2 regions of the Pseudomonas sp. S1_E05 genome follow, and region 2 is predicted to be linked to the other one. Evidence: predicted binding sites of a transcription regulator. Region 2 holds the regulator's gene; the other holds the start of a gene.
The links. The regulator FliA, encoded in region 2, starts transcription of late flagellar genes. The targets are predictions, from matches to a motif close to CTAAAGTTTNNNNNNNNNNNGCCGNTAA.
Positions count from the first base shown of each region.

Region 1: a site for FliA is predicted at 4,649-4,676, ahead of flgM (flagellar biosynthesis anti-sigma factor FlgM). Genes of this name have one in related genera too.

Region 1 covers NZ_JBFRHM010000001.1:6,199,918-6,207,424, reverse strand. Annotated here, with positions in the region: gene flgD (flagellar hook assembly protein FlgD) at 1-671, opposite strand, end outside; gene flgC (flagellar basal body rod protein FlgC) at 687-1,130, opposite strand; gene flgB (flagellar basal body rod protein FlgB) at 1,133-1,540, opposite strand; gene AB4N33_RS28720 (hypothetical protein) at 1,521-1,814, opposite strand; gene cheR (protein-glutamate O-methyltransferase CheR) at 1,897-2,724, opposite strand; gene AB4N33_RS28710 (chemotaxis protein CheV) at 2,771-3,703, opposite strand; gene flgA (flagellar basal body P-ring formation chaperone FlgA) at 3,785-4,546, shown strand; gene flgM (flagellar biosynthesis anti-sigma factor FlgM) at 4,713-5,039, shown strand; gene AB4N33_RS28695 (flagella synthesis protein FlgN) at 5,088-5,555, shown strand; gene AB4N33_RS28690 (flagellar brake protein) at 5,643-6,389, shown strand; gene AB4N33_RS28685 (MFS transporter) at 6,465-7,507, opposite strand, start outside.
Region 2 covers NZ_JBFRHM010000001.1:3,062,542-3,070,048, forward strand. Annotated here, with positions in the region: gene AB4N33_RS14150 (chemotaxis protein CheA) at 1-254, opposite strand, end outside; gene AB4N33_RS14155 (protein phosphatase CheZ) at 292-1,080, opposite strand; gene AB4N33_RS14160 (chemotaxis response regulator CheY) at 1,103-1,474, opposite strand; gene fliA (RNA polymerase sigma factor FliA) at 1,642-2,382, opposite strand; gene fleN (flagellar synthesis regulator FleN) at 2,379-3,209, opposite strand; gene flhF (flagellar biosynthesis protein FlhF) at 3,320-4,651, opposite strand; gene flhA (flagellar biosynthesis protein FlhA) at 4,663-6,792, opposite strand; gene flhB (flagellar biosynthesis protein FlhB) at 7,014-7,507, opposite strand, start outside.

The sequences.
Region 1 (7,507 bases), 3.1 Mb from region 2:
TTGAGCATCAACTCACCGCCGGTCTGGCTGATGGTCACGCTGTTGACGGTGGCAGGCAGGTAGGTCACCAGCGATGTTGCCTTGCCGTCATAAGTCGCGGTGGCATCGAAGGTGTACGTGCCCGCTGCGGCCACTTCGCCCGCATCGTTCTTGCCGTCCCAGATGAAGCTGGCGTCGCCGGCCTTCTGGCTGCCCAGGTCGAGGGTGCGGACGACTTTGCCGTCGGCATTGGTGATCTTGACCTTGACCGGATCGACCGACGCCGGAACGGCGATGGTGCCGGTGAAGCTCTTGGAGGTATCGACCACGGCCTTGCTGCCCGGCGCGATGACCGAACGGCCCACCAGCGACGAAGCCTGCAACGCCTGCGACGAGCTGTAGTTGGCCGCCAGGCCGGCTACGGTGTCATTGAGCGTGGTGATGCCTTCCAGGCTGCTGAACTGCGCCAGTTGGGCAACGAACTCGCCGTTGTCCTGAGGCTCCAGCGGGTTCTGGTTTTTCAACTGCGTTACCAGCAACTGCAGGAATGCGTCCTTGCCCAGGGTCTTTTTGCCGCCCGCGGCAGCCGCCGCATCTGCCAGGCTATCGTTGTTGGTTTTGTTGCTCCTGACCGAAGAGTTGGCCAGGATGTCATTCATGCTCAGGCCGCCGGTGGAATCGCTAACACTCATCTGAGTCGCCCCTTATCACTGACCGAGGGTCAGGACCTTTTGCATCATGGTTTTGGCGGTGTTCATCATTTCAGCGTTGGTCTGGAACGAGCGACTCGCGGAAATCATGTCGGCCATTTCTTCCACCACGTTGACGTTCGGGTAGTAGACGTAACCCTTGGCGTCGGCCGCCGGATGGTTGGGTTCGTAGCGCGCTTCGAGGTTGCTCTGGTCTTCGACCACGCCGAGCACCTGCACGCCCTGGCCGGCAGCGCCCTGGTTCTGGAACAGTGAATCGCTGCCGCCACTCTGGCCGCCCTGGAACATGGTGGCGAACACCGGGTGACGCGCGCGGTAGGTCTGGTCGATGCTCGACGAGACGGTCTCGGCGTTGGCGATGTTCGACGCCACGGTGTTCAACCGGGTGGTCTGGGCGCTCATGCCGCTACCGGCAATATTGAAAACGCTGGCTAGCGACATGTTTATTCTCCACGCAGGGCTGATACCAGCCCTTTGAATTTGCTGTTGAGCAGGGTGAAACTGGCCTGGAAGTTGACCGAGTTTTCCGCGTAGTTCGATTGTTCCAGTTGAGCATCAACGGTGTTCTGGTCGATCGACGGCTGCATCGGCGTGCGATACATCAGCGACTCGTCGCCGTTGCCCAGGCCCTGCGCTTCGATATGACGGCTATTGGTCATGTTCAGGGCGAAAGTACCGTTCTTGGTCTTCTCGCTCTGCTCGGCGAGCACTTTGGAGAAGTCCAGATCCCGAGCCTTGTAGTTCGGGGTGTCGGCGTTGGCGATGTTGTTGGCCAGAACCTCTGCACGCTGGGCGCGGAAGCCCAGGGCTTGTTCGTGGATACCGAGCGCTTTATCGAAGCTGATGCTCATGTCGGGAAACCTTCGGGAGACCTGATTTTTCGTACGAAGGTTTTAGCAAGCGGCGTGCCAACTCGGCGAACCCCCGGTTTACGGGGCTTCGCGTAAAAGGGGCTGGTGCCAATGCCAGAAAAGCGGCAACCGTTTTCCGCCGCCTGCCGCTTTTCTGCCGCTTTGCGCCGAACATCCCCGCCGCTCCTGTAGGAGCGAGCATGCTCGCGATGACCGTCCAGACGACGCTGGCTGCCTGATACCCCTCGTTATCGTTGACCACCATCGCGAGCATGCTCGCTCCTACAGCGGGAGAGGACCATCGGGCATAAAAAAACGGGAGCCCTGTCAGACTCCCGTTTTTTTGTCACAAGCAATCACTTCGCCTGGTAAATGATCCCCGGGCTGCACTGGACCATCTGGTAATGATCCGGCAGACCGTTCAGCGCTTCGGAGGCGCCGAGGAACAGATAGCCACCAGGCTTGAGCGTGCTGTGAATGCGCAACAGGATGTCTTTCTTCACCTCGGCGGAGAAGTAGATCAGCACGTTGCGGCAGAACACGATGTCGAACTTGCCGAGGCTCGCGTAACTGTCCAGCAGGTTGAAAGCGCGGAATTCCACCCGACTCTTGATCGGTGCCTTGATCGCCCAGCGGCCCGGCCCTTTCGGATCGAAATAACGCTGCAGGCGTTCCGGCGACAAGCCACGGCCGATGGCCAGACTGTCGTACTCGCCGGTCTTGCAGTTGATCAGCATGGAGCCCGACAGGTCAGTCGCCACAATTTGCACGCCCGCCTTCAACTGACCGATATTGGTCCGCTCGAACTCGTCGATGGACATCGACAGCGAATAGGGCTCCTGCCCCGAGGAGCAGGCGGCCGACCAGATGCGCAGGCGCTGGCCGGGAGCCGCCTTGATCGCTTCGGGCAATACCTTGTTCTTCAAGACCTCAAACGGATAGGTGTCACGAAACCAAAGGGTTTCGTTGGTCGTCATGGCATCGACCACCATCTCGCGCAAACCGCTGCGCGGCTGGGTCTGGATGCGCTGCACCAGCTCACCCAGGGACTTGATGCCTTGCTGCTCCATCAGTTTGTTGAGACGGCTCGAGACAAGGTACTGCTTGTTTTCACCCAGCAAGATGCCACAGGCTTTTTCCAGGAACACCCGGAACTGTTCGAAATCCAAATTACCCGTAGACAATGCTGCCGCCTCTTAAATCGTGTGAACCGCCAGGGGCAGAAGGCCCCTAGCTGATATCTGCTGCTTTGATCCGGTCAACCACCCGGGATGCCAGGTCATCAGGACGGAATTTGGCAAGGAAGTCATCGGCACCGACCTTCTTGACCATCGCCTGATTGAACACACCCGACAACGAAGTATGCAGGATGATATGAAGCTTTTGCATACGCGGGTCGTTGCGGATTTCCGCCGTCAGGGTATATCCATCCATTTCCGGCATTTCGATGTCGGAAATCATCATCAGGAACTCTTCTTCCGGCTTTTTCCCATCGTCGACCAGCTTGCGCAAGTAGTCCAGCGCTTGCCGCCCGTCGTTCAACGCCACCACTTCGACACCGACCGTCTGCAGGCAACGCGTCACCTGCTTGCGTGCCACTGACGAGTCATCGACGGTCAGCACGCGCAGCGACAAGGCCTTGTGCTGGGTCTCGACGTCGACCACGCCCACGGAAATCGCTTCCGGCGTCGGCGCCACTTCCGCCAGTACCTTCTCGACGTCGATGATTTCGACTAGCTGATTGTCGACCCGAGTCACAGCCGTCAGGTAGTGATCGCGTCCGGTGCCCTTGGGCGGCGGATGAATCTCCTCCCAGTTCATGTTGACGATGCGCTCCACCGAGCGCACCAGGAAACCCTGGGTCTTGGTGTTGTACTCCGTGATGATCACGAAGGGGTTGCTTTGATCTTTCAATGCTCCGGAACCGGTTGCCATCGCCAGATCAAGAATCGGAATGGTCGCTCCCCGGATATTTGCCACACCGCACACGACAGGACTGGACTTGGGCATCACGGTCAGCGAGGGGCATTGCAGCACCTCTCGAACCTTGAACACGTTGATCCCGTAGAGCTGCTGGCCGTCGAGACGGAACAACAACAGCTCCAGGCGATTCTGCCCTACCAGTTGCGTGCGCTGGTTTACCGAATCCATTACACCAGCCATGCCCAGACTCCTACACCAACGCTAGTTGTGTTGCGACGCACATTCATCACTAAACGGCACGGCGCTTGCTTTTTAACTTTTATGAACACAGAACCGACATTTTTTCGACGCCTGACATCCACCTCCCGCAGATTGCTCTGCGCGATATCGGCCGTCTGCCTGTTCAACGCTGGCAGCCCTGCCCTTGCTGACGCAGTTACCTTGCCTGACATGCTTATCGGCGTCACCCAAGGCTTTCTTGAATTCACCGTAGAGGACTACCTGGCCACCAGTCAAACCGAAGGTCGTTACGAAATCGAGGTCAAACAGCTCGACCCGCGCCTGCGCATGCCCATGTGCGACAAGGAATTGACAGCCAGTCTGGAGAGCCCTGCCAAGCCATTGGGCCGTGTCACGGTCAAGGTTCGCTGCGAGGGCAGCTCCCCGTGGACAGTGTTCGTGCCCGCTCAAGTGCGCCTGTTTCGCGAGATAGTGACCACCGCCCGCCCCCTGCGTCGCGCCGACATTGTCGAGCCCGGTGACGTGGTCATGCGCGAGCGGGACATCGGCCAGGTTACCCAGGGCTATCTGACCACCCTGGACCAGGCGATCGGCCAGCGACTTACCCGACCAATGGTCGCTGATCAGGTGATAACCCTGGTCAATCTCGAACAGACTGAAGTCATCCGCAAAGGTGATCAGGTGGTGATTACTGCCCGTAGCGGCACGCTGAGCGTGAGGATGCCCGGCGAAGCACTATCCAACGGCGGCATGAGCGAGCAGATTCGCGTGAAAAACCTCAACTCCAAACGGGTTATCAAGGCGCAAGTGACCGCGCCTGGGCAGGTGGAAGTGGCCATGTAGCAACTCTGATCGCGAATCAGTGGCGTTGCCCTGGGCTGTTCCCTAAACTGTGGCGCATGCAGAAGACGTGCTGGCGCTTGCAGGCTCATTGATAAAATGGGTCTAAAGTTTTCACTGGGATAGCCGAGAACATGGCAAGCGTCCAAATATTCAGAGGTTTTTTACCATGGTCATCGATTTCAGCCGTTTGAACAGCACCTCGCCACTAACGGGCAATACACGTACCAACGCCGCCAAGGACACCGCCGAAACTGGCCAGTCCAAAGCGTTGAATACCCCGGCCGAACAGGCCAGCACCGTTAAAAGCGGGGAATCGGTACACCTCAGCCATGAGGCTCAACAGTTGCAACAGGTCACTGACAAGCTGCGTGATCAGCCTGCCGTCGACAAAGCCCGGGTGGCCGAGTTGAAAGCAGCGATTGCCGATGGCAGCTACAAAGTCGACAGCAACCGTGTAGCCAGCAAACTGCTCAATTTCGAAGCCCAGCGCTAGGCTCCGGTCTGCGCCAGGCTTTTGGACGCTTAAAAACCAAGGCCAGCCATGCACGATACTAATTTACTGCAACTGATCACCGACGACTTCGCTCCCGCTCAACACCTGCTGGAGTTATTGCAAACCGAGTCCCTCGCCTTGCACGGTCGCGACATGCCTCTGCTCGAAGAGATTCTGGCGCAGAAGCAGGCAATGATCATTCTGCTCGAACAGCATGGCCGCAAACGCAGTGAAATTCTCGCCAGCCTGAACCTGCCGCTCAATCGCAATGGCCTGGAGCAATTGGCCAGCCAATCGAGCATCGGCCCGCAGCTGCTGGAACAGAGCGATGTGCTGACCGATCTGTTGGCTCAATGCCAAGCGGCAAACGCCAATAATGGCCAGTCGATTCTGGTCCAGCAGGCCGCCACGGCCAACCAGCTGAAAATCCTCACCGGCGGTGAACCGCCAGCACTCTATGATGCACGCGGATCTACCGCGAAACTTGCGAAGCCGCGCCCGCTCAGTCAGGCTTGAGCCTGCAAATGATCACGCCCTATGAAGACTCGCAACATGCTGGCACTATAGTGGCCAGTTGTAGTCATATTTTGTCTGGAGATTGATGTGTCCAATGCCTTAAATGCGGAAGATTCCCCGCAGCCACCCAAGGTGCTCACCACGCCTCTGGAAATCTCCGGCAACCTGCGCCAATTGCAAGACAGCCATGATCCGCTGATCATTACTTTCCACGAACGGACCCAGCGCTTTCAGAGCTACCTGGTGAACGTCGACCGCGACAGTGGCACGATCAAACTCGACGAAATGATCCCGCGCGATGGCGAGCGTTTCCTGCTGGCCGGCGAGCCGTACAAGGTCGAAGGTTTTCATGATGGCGTGCGTATCGCTTGGGAAAGCAACGGCCAACCGACGCTCGACGAGTCCGGCGGCGAGCGCGGCTACCTTGCCCCACTGCCGGACGAAGTGGTTTACCACCAGCGCCGCAACGCCTTCCGCGCCGCCCTGAAGCTGGCGCAACTGGTTGACATCGACCTGGACGGTGAAAAGCTCAAGGCGCCGATTCGCGGCAAACTGCTGGATATTTCCGCCACCGGCTGCAAGTTGCGCTTCGATGGCGACATCACCGCCAGCCTGCAACTGGGCCAGGTCTACGACCGCTTTGCCGCCGCCCTGCCCTTCGGCAAGATGACCGCGCCGGTCGAACTGCGTTACCTGCATTTCGAAGAAAGAATCTCCACCACCTTCGCCGGCATCCGCTTTCACAACATGAGCGGGCTGGTGCAGCGTCAGGTCGAGCGCTTCGTCTATCAGTTGCAACGTGAAGCACGCCGCTTCGACAAAGACGACCTGTAAGATCAGGCGTAATAAAAACGGGCAGTCCCTTGCGGTGACTGCCCGTTTTTTTATACCCGCCGTTCAAGCCAGACGTCAGGGAATGGCATCCGGGACCTTCGGCTCTTCATCGTTTTGCGAGTCCTGCGCAGGTTTCGGCGCAGAAACTTGGGCTCTTTCTTCCGTTTCAGCCGCCGTTTCCGGTACGGGCTCCGGCTCAGGCACAGGCTCGACCGGGCTCTGCATCTGGTCCTGCACCGACTGCTCATCCACCCGCGGGTCCAGGGCTGCCGCCAGCGGCGAGCTGGCCATGCTGTCCGGCATGGCCACGTGGTGCAGCGGTGCGTCGTCCACCTGGTGCAGATTGGTGACCGCTTTCGGGCGAATCCGCCACACCAGTACCAGGGCGAAGAAACTGAAGAAAGCGTAGAGCATGTGGCTGCCGAACGTCTTCATCAGCACCCCGGCCACCAACGGCCCGATACTGGCACCGACCCCATAGGTCACCAGCAGCATGGCCGTGAGCGACACCCGGCGATCGGCCTCGACGTGGTCATTGGAGAACGCCACCGCCAGCGGATACAGGCAGAATTTCACCAGCGAACAAATGAAACCGATGATGAACAACACTTCCAACGGCACCTGCTGCATGATCGCCAGCGGCAATGCCGCGATCGCCAGCACCAGCGCAAAACAGCGGATCAGCAGCGCCCGGTCATAGCGGTCGGACAACCAGCCCAATGGCCACTGCACCACCAGCCCGGCAAAAATGCAGCTACCCATGAACAAACCGACCTGCTCGGTGGACAAGCCCTGCTGCGCCGCATACAGCGGCGCCAGACCGTAGAACGAACCGATGATCAACCCGGCCCCAAGCACCGTGCTCAACGACTGCGGCACGCGCTTGATGAAGAACCGTGGCTCCATCGGCGCCGGGCGCAAGGGTGCCGGGTGAATGCGTCGGGTCAGGGCCACCGGCACCAGGCACAGGGCAAAACACAGGGCCACGAGCATCAACAGTTCCAGGCCGAGCGCCGGGTGCATGACCAGGATCAGTTGACCCAGCACCAGGCCCAGGTACGACGCAATCATGTAGCCACTGAACACCGTGCCGCGCTGTGGCGCGTCGGCCTGCTCGT
Region 2 (7,507 bases):
TCGACGCGACGTTCACCCTTGCGCAGGATGTCAAACACGTTCTCGGCGATGTGACAGCACTCCACCAGCTCATTGAGCTGGAGGAAGCCGGCGCCCCCTTTTACAGTGTGAAAACCGCGAAAAATTGCATTGAGCAAGTCCGCATCATCAGGTCGACTTTCCAGCTCGACCAGCTGCTCGGACAGTTGCTCTAGAATCTCGCCGGCCTCAACCAGGAAATCCTGAAGGATCTCTTCATCGGCGCCGAAGCTCATTAATGGTGTGCTCCTAACAGAACAGGTCTAATAAAACCTAAAATCCAAGGCTGGATAGCAAATCGTCCACATCGTCCTGACCGGACACAACGTCTTCTCTTTTATCGGCATGAATCTGCGGACCTTCACCCTGAGAGAGATGTTTTTGTGGATCTTTTTCTGCAAGCATCGCTTCCCGGTCATGTTCGATGCCCGCAAAGCGGTCCACCTGACTGGCCATGAGCACAAGTTTGAGCAGATTGGTTTCAACGTCCGTGACCAATTGCGTCACACGCTTGATCACCTGACCGGTGAGATCCTGGTAATCCTGCGCGAGCAGAATGTCGTTGAGGTTGCTCGATACCGCCCGGTTGTCCTTGCTGCTGCGAGCCAGGAAACCGTCGACACGCCGCGCCAGTTCGCGAAACTCTTCGGCCCCGACTTCGCGGCGCATGAAACGCCCCCAGTCCGTGCTCAATGCCTGGGCTTCATCGCCAAGGCTGTTGACCAGAGGCGTTGAGCTTTCGACCAGATCCATGGTGCGGTTCGCAGCGGCCTCGGTCAGCTTGACAACATACCCCAGGCGCTCGGTGGCATCCGTGATCTGGGACACTTCCTCGGCTTGCGGCATGTGCGGATCAATCTGGAAATTGACGATCGCGCTATGCAATTCGCGGGTGAGCTTGCCCACTTCCTGATACAGGCCGCGGTCACGGGTCTGATTGAGCTCATGGATCAGTTGTACCGCGTCACCGAACTTGCCTTTTTCAAGGCTTTCGACCAATTCGACCGCGTGTTTTTTCAGGGTCGACTCGAACTCGCCCTGTGAAGATTCTTTGTGGTCCATAGCTCCCCCGTGGCGCGGTGACTCAACCGATGCGTTCGAAAATCTTCTCGATTTTTTCTTTCAACGCCTGGGCCGTGAAGGGTTTGACGACATAACCGTTTACACCGGCCTGGGCGGCTTCGATGATCTGCTCGCGCTTGGCTTCTGCAGTGACCATCAATACCGGCAGGTGCTTGAGTTTTTCGTCGGCGCGCACGTGGCGCAGCAGATCGATACCGGTCATGCCAGGCATGTTCCAGTCGGTTACCAGAAAGTCGATGCTTCCGCTGTTGAGAACCGGAATGGCGGTGATGCCATCGTCAGCCTCAACCGTGTTGGTGAACCCAAGGTCACGCAACAGGTTCTTGATGATCCGCCGCATCGTTGAAAAGTCATCAACGATGAGGATTTTCATGTTCTTGTCCAATTCGACCTCCAAGCAGTCTTAAACGCGCCCAGCACCTGGACGCGCCATTTCAATCAATTCGGCAGAGCACTCAATGACTGTCTGGAGCACAACAGATCGAGACCGGCGCGGTTCAACCCCGCACCAGCCACGTTCGCAGTGTCCCCACACTGCCTTCAGCGCGCTCGCCACTCCCCCAAACGCCCCCGCAAACGGGCCGCGCACTGGCTGTGTAACTGGCTGACCCGAGATTCGCTGACCCCCAGGACCTCACCGATTTCCTTGAGATTCAATTCTTCGTCGTAGTACAGCGCCAACACCAGTCGCTCGCGCTCCGGCAAATTGGCAATCGCGTCCGCCAGCGCCGCCTGGAAGCGTTCGTCTTCCAGATCGCGTGACGGCTCGAGATGAGCACTCGCGCCATCCTCATGCAGCCCTTCGTGTTCGCCGTCCTGCAAAAGATCGTCGAAACTGAATAACCGGCTGCCCAGGGTGTCGTTCAAAATCCCGTAATAATCATCGAGACTCAATTGGAGTTCGGCCGCAACTTCGTGATCTTTAGCGTCACGGCCGGTTTTAGCTTCAATCGAGCGAATTGCGTCGCTGACCATGCGGGTATTGCGGTGAACCGAGCGTGGCGCCCAATCCCCCTTGCGCACTTCATCAAGCATGGCGCCACGGATTCGAATGCCCGCGTACGTCTCGAAACTGGCGCCTTTGCTGGCGTCGTATTTGGTGGACACTTCCAGCAGGCCGATCATCCCGGCCTGGATCAGGTCTTCGACCTGAACACTGGCCGGCAGGCGCGCCAACAAGTGATACGCAATGCGTTTGACCAGTGGCGCGTAACGCTCGATCAGCTCGTACTGCGCGTCACGCGCCGATTTCTTGTAGAGGTTGTAACCGCTGGCGGTCATAGCACGGGTCCTGCCGTTTGTTGCACGAGGCGCTCGACGAAAAACTCCAGGTGCCCGCGCGGGTTGGCGGGCAGTGGCCAGGTATCGACCTTCTGTGCAATGGCCTTGAAAGCCAGCGAGCACTTGGAACGCGGGAAAGCTTCATAAACAGCGCGCTGCTTCTGGACGGCCTTGCGTACGCTTTCGTCGTAGGGCACCGCGCCGACGTATTGTAGGGCGACGTCAAGGAAACGATCCGTGACCTTTGTCAACTTGGCGAACAGGTTGCGCCCTTCCTGAGGGCTCTGGGCCATGTTGGCCAGGACGCGGAAACGGTTCATGCCGTAATCACGGTTGAGCAGCTTGATCAGAGCGTAAGCGTCGGTGATGGACGTTGGCTCGTCGCAGACCACCAGGAGGACTTCCTGGGCGGCGCGGACAAAACTGACTACCGAGTCACCAATACCCGCAGCGGTATCGATCACCAGCACATCGAGGTTGTCGCCGATATCGCTGAACGCCTGAATCAGGCCGGCATGCTGGGCCGGACTCAGGTGCACCATGCTCTGTGTGCCGGAGGCGGCGGGAACGATGCGGATGCCGCCGGGGCCTTGCAACAATACGTCACGCAGCTCGCAGCGGCCCTCGATCACGTCGGCCAGGGTGCGTTTGGGTGTCAGGCCCAGCAGAACGTCGACGTTCGCCAGCCCCAGATCGGCGTCCAGCAGCATGACCCGCCGGCCTAGCTCCGCTAGAGCCAGGGACAAGTTCACTGACACGTTAGTCTTGCCGACGCCACCCTTGCCGCCGGTCACCGCGATCACCTGTACGGGATGCATGCTGCCCATGTTATTTCTTTACCTTGTCTTGCATAGACGGAGGCCACATGACTGGCTGCGCGTTCGCAACTGGAACAATGCCTGGCAGACCATCGATGTAGGTACAAAAACTGTTCACCTCAGCCAACCTGCTTGGTCGGACTGTGGTAGATGTCAGCGAACATGTCAGCCATGGCTTCTTCGCTGGGTTCTTCCTGCATTTGCACGCTGACGGCGCGACTGACCAACTGATGACGGCGCGGCAAATGCAAGTCATCCGGAATACGTGGTCCATCGGTGAGGTAAGCCACCGGCAATTCATGACTGATTGCCAGGCTCAACACTTCGCCCAAACTAGCCGTTTCATCCAGTTTAGTCAGGATGCAGCCTGCCAGCCCGCAGCGCTTGTAACTATGATAAGCGGCCGTTAGAACCTGCTTCTGGCTGGTGGTTGCGAGCACCAGGTAATTTTTTGCCCGGATGCCACGACCGGCCAGGCTTTCAAGCTGCATGCGCAGCGCTGGATCGCTGGCCTGGAGGCCGGCGGTATCGATCAACACCACGCGCTTGCGCAGCAACGGATCCAGTGCCTGAACCAGGGACTGGCCCGGATCGACGTGGGTGACCGAGACGTTGAGAATGCGCCCCAGGGTCTTGAGTTGCTCCTGGGCACCGATGCGGTAGCTGTCCATGCTCACCAGGGCAATGCTCTGCGCGCCGTACTTGAGCACGTAGCGGGCCGCCAGTTTGGCCAGGGTGGTGGTCTTGCCCATGCCGGCCGGACCGACCATGGCAATCACGCCTCCTTCTTCCAGTGGCTCGACTTCCGGCGTGCTGATCATCCGCGCCAGGTGCGCCAGCAACATGCGCCAGGCCTGCCGAGGTTCCTCAACGCCAGAGATCATTTCCAGCAGGTCGCGCGACAACGGGCCGGACAAACCAATACGCTGCAGACGACGCCACAGGTTGGCCTGGGCCGGCGCATTACCCTGCAGTTGGCTCCACGCCAGCGAGCCCAGTTGTACTTCCATCAGTTCGCGCAGGCTGTTGAGCTCGAAACGCATCGAATCGAGCATCCGTGGATCGACGCCGGCCGGTGCAGCGGGCGCAGGCGCAGCTGCGGCACGGCGTGGCTCGCTGTACGTCGGCTCGATCAGCGGCTCGGCAGCGGTCAACGGCAAGCCGGCGAACAACTGGCGATTGGTCGACTTGTCGCTCTCGCCTTCGCTGCGCAGGCTCAGTTCGGCCTGAGCGGTGACGATCCGCGATTGGGTCTTGCGCAGCTCATCCTCGAGTTCCATGTTGGGAACACGCGGGGCCAGTGCCGACAGTTTGTAATCCAGGGCCGCCGTCAGCTCGACACCGCCGGCGATCCGGCGATTACCGATGATGGCGGCCTCAGCGCCCAGCTCATCACGAACCAGCTTCATGGCCTGACGCATATCGGCGGCGAAAAAACGCTTAACTTGCATAAACCACTACCTCAGCCGTTGGGCCCTACTGTCGCAACGATGGTCACTTGCTTGTTGTCCGGGATTTCCTGGTAAGCCAACACGTGTATGCCAGGAACTGCCAGCCGGCCAAATCGCGACAGCATCGCGCGGACCGGGCCAGCCACCAGCAGAATCACTGGCTGACCTTGCATTTCCTGACGCTGGGCTGCTTCGATCAACGAACGTTGCAGCTTCTCGGCCATGCTTGGCTCCAGCAGAACGCCCTCTTCCGAGCCTTGTCCTGCCTTTTGCAGACTATTGAGCAAAATCTGTTCCAACCTTGGCTCCAGCGTGATAACTGGCAGCTCGGACTCAGTCCCCACGATGCTTTGCACGATTGCGCGGGATACACCGACCCGCACGGCAGCGACCAACGCGGCGGTATCTTGACTCTTGGCGGCATTGTTCGCGATAGCTTCGGCAATGCTGCGGATGTCACGCACCGGCACATGTTCGGCCAGCAACGCCTGCAACACCTTGAGCAACTGCGACAACGACACCACGCCCGGCACCAGCTCTTCTGCCAGCTTAGGCGAGCTTTTGGCCAGCAATTGCATGAGTTGCTGCACTTCCTCGTGGCCAATCAGCTCACTGGAGTGCTTGTACAGAATCTGGTTCAAGTGGGTCGCCACTACGGTACTGGCATCGACCACGGTGTAACCAAGGGATTGCGCCTGCGCACGCTGACTGATTTCGATCCAGACAGCCTCCAGCCCGAAAGCCGGATCTTTGGCGTTGATGCCATTGAGCGAGCCGTAGACCTGCCCCGGGTTGATCGCCAGTTCGCGATCTGGATAAATCTCCGCTTCGGCCAGGATGACGCCCATCAGGGTCAGGCGGTAGGCGCTTGGCGCCAGGTCGAGGTTGTCCCGGATGTGCACTGTCGGCATGAGGAAGCCGAGGTCCTGGGAGAGCTTCTTGCGCACACCCTTGATTCGCGCGAGCAATTGGCCGCCCTGGTTGCGGTCCACCAGTGGAATCAGGCGGTAACCGACCTCCAGGCCAATCATGTCAATCGGCGTAACGTCATCCCAGCCAAGCTCCTTGGTTTCCATGGCTCGGGCTGGCGATGGCAGCAGTTCCTGCTGACGCTTGACCTCTTGCAGCGCGTGGACCTTGGCGACATTTTGCTTCTTCCAGAACAGGTACGCACCACCGGCCGCCAGGGCGGCCATGGTCAGGAAGGAGAAGTGTGGCATGCCAGGCACCAGGCCCATCACCGCCATCAAGCCCGCCGCCACCGCGAGCGCTTTGGGCGAGGCGAACATCTGGCGATTGATCTGCTTGCCCATGTCTTCCGAACCGGAAGCGCGGGTCACCATGATCGCAGCAGCTGTAGATAACAACAGTGATGGCAATTGCGCCACCAAACCGTCACCGATAGTCAGCAAGGCATAAACACGACCGGCGTCGCCAAAGGTCATGCCGTGCTGGAAGATACCGACCGCCATGCCACCAATCAGGTTGATGAACAGGATCAGCAGGCCGGCGATGGCGTCACCGCGTACGAACTTGCTGGCACCGTCCATGGAACCGTAGAACTCGGCTTCCTGAGCCACTTCAGAACGACGGGCCTTCGCCTGAGCCTGATCGATCAGGCCGGCGTTCAGATCGGCGTCGATCGCCATTTGCTTACCGGGCATCGCATCGAGGGTAAAACGTGCACTCACCTCGGAAATCCGCCCGGCGCCCTTGGTCACCACGACGAAGTTGATGATCATCAAAATGGCGAACACCACGATACCAACCACGTAGTTGCCGCCGATCACCACCTCGCCGAACGCCTGGATCACCTTGCCCGCGGCGGCGTGACCGTCCTGACCGTGAAGCATGACCACCCGGGTGGAGGCCACGTTCAGCGCCAGTCGCAACAGCGTCGCCACCAGCAGAATGGTCGGAAACACCGCAAAATCCAGCGGCCGCAAGGCGTAGACACACACCAGCAGGACCACAATCGACAAGGCAATGTTGAAGGTGAAAAACACGTCCAGCAGGAACGGCGGCACCGGCAACATCATCATCGCCAACATGACCAGCAACAACAACGGCACGCCCAGATTACCTCGACTGAGGTCGGCCATGTTCGTGCGGGCACTGTTGAGTAACTGAGAGCGATCCACCGGTTTTCCCCGTTCCTTTAAAGCAAACTTTTGACGCCTGAAGCAGGCGCACCGGGGCTACTGCAAAAAGCTGTCCAACTTTTGCAGAGGGTGGGAATAGAGCTGTTTTGCAGGAGCGGCTTCCTCGCGGATCAGACACCGTGGTGTGCCAGGCTGCCAGCGTAATCGTTGACGACCATCGCGAGCGAGCTCGCTCCTACAAGGCCGGGAGCATTGAAGGATTACGAATCGCGCCGCAAATCCGGCGGAATCGGCAAATCATCCTTCAGAGGATCAGGCCGCTTGCCCTTGCCCGCCTTGTACTGGCGGATCTGGTAGACATAGGCCAACACCTGGGCGACAGCGAGGTACAGGCCGCCAGGGATTTCCTGCTCCAGCTCGGTGGAGTAGTAGATCGAACGCGCCAGCGCCGGCGATTCGAGCAGCATCACTTCGTTGGCCACGGCAATTTCGCGAATCTTCAGCGCCAGGAAGTCGCTGCCCTTGGCGAGCAGCACTGGCGCTCCGCCTTTGTCCGCGTCGTACTTGAGCGCGACGGCGTAGTGGGTCGGGTTAGTGATGACCACGTCAGCTTCGGGAATCGCCGCCATCATGCGTCGCTGGGACACTTCGCGCTGAAGCTGGCGAATGCGCTGCTTGACCTCAGGCTTCCCTTCCGAGTCCTTGTGCTCGTCGCGCACTTCCTGCTTGGTCATCAGCAGCTTCTTGTGGCTTT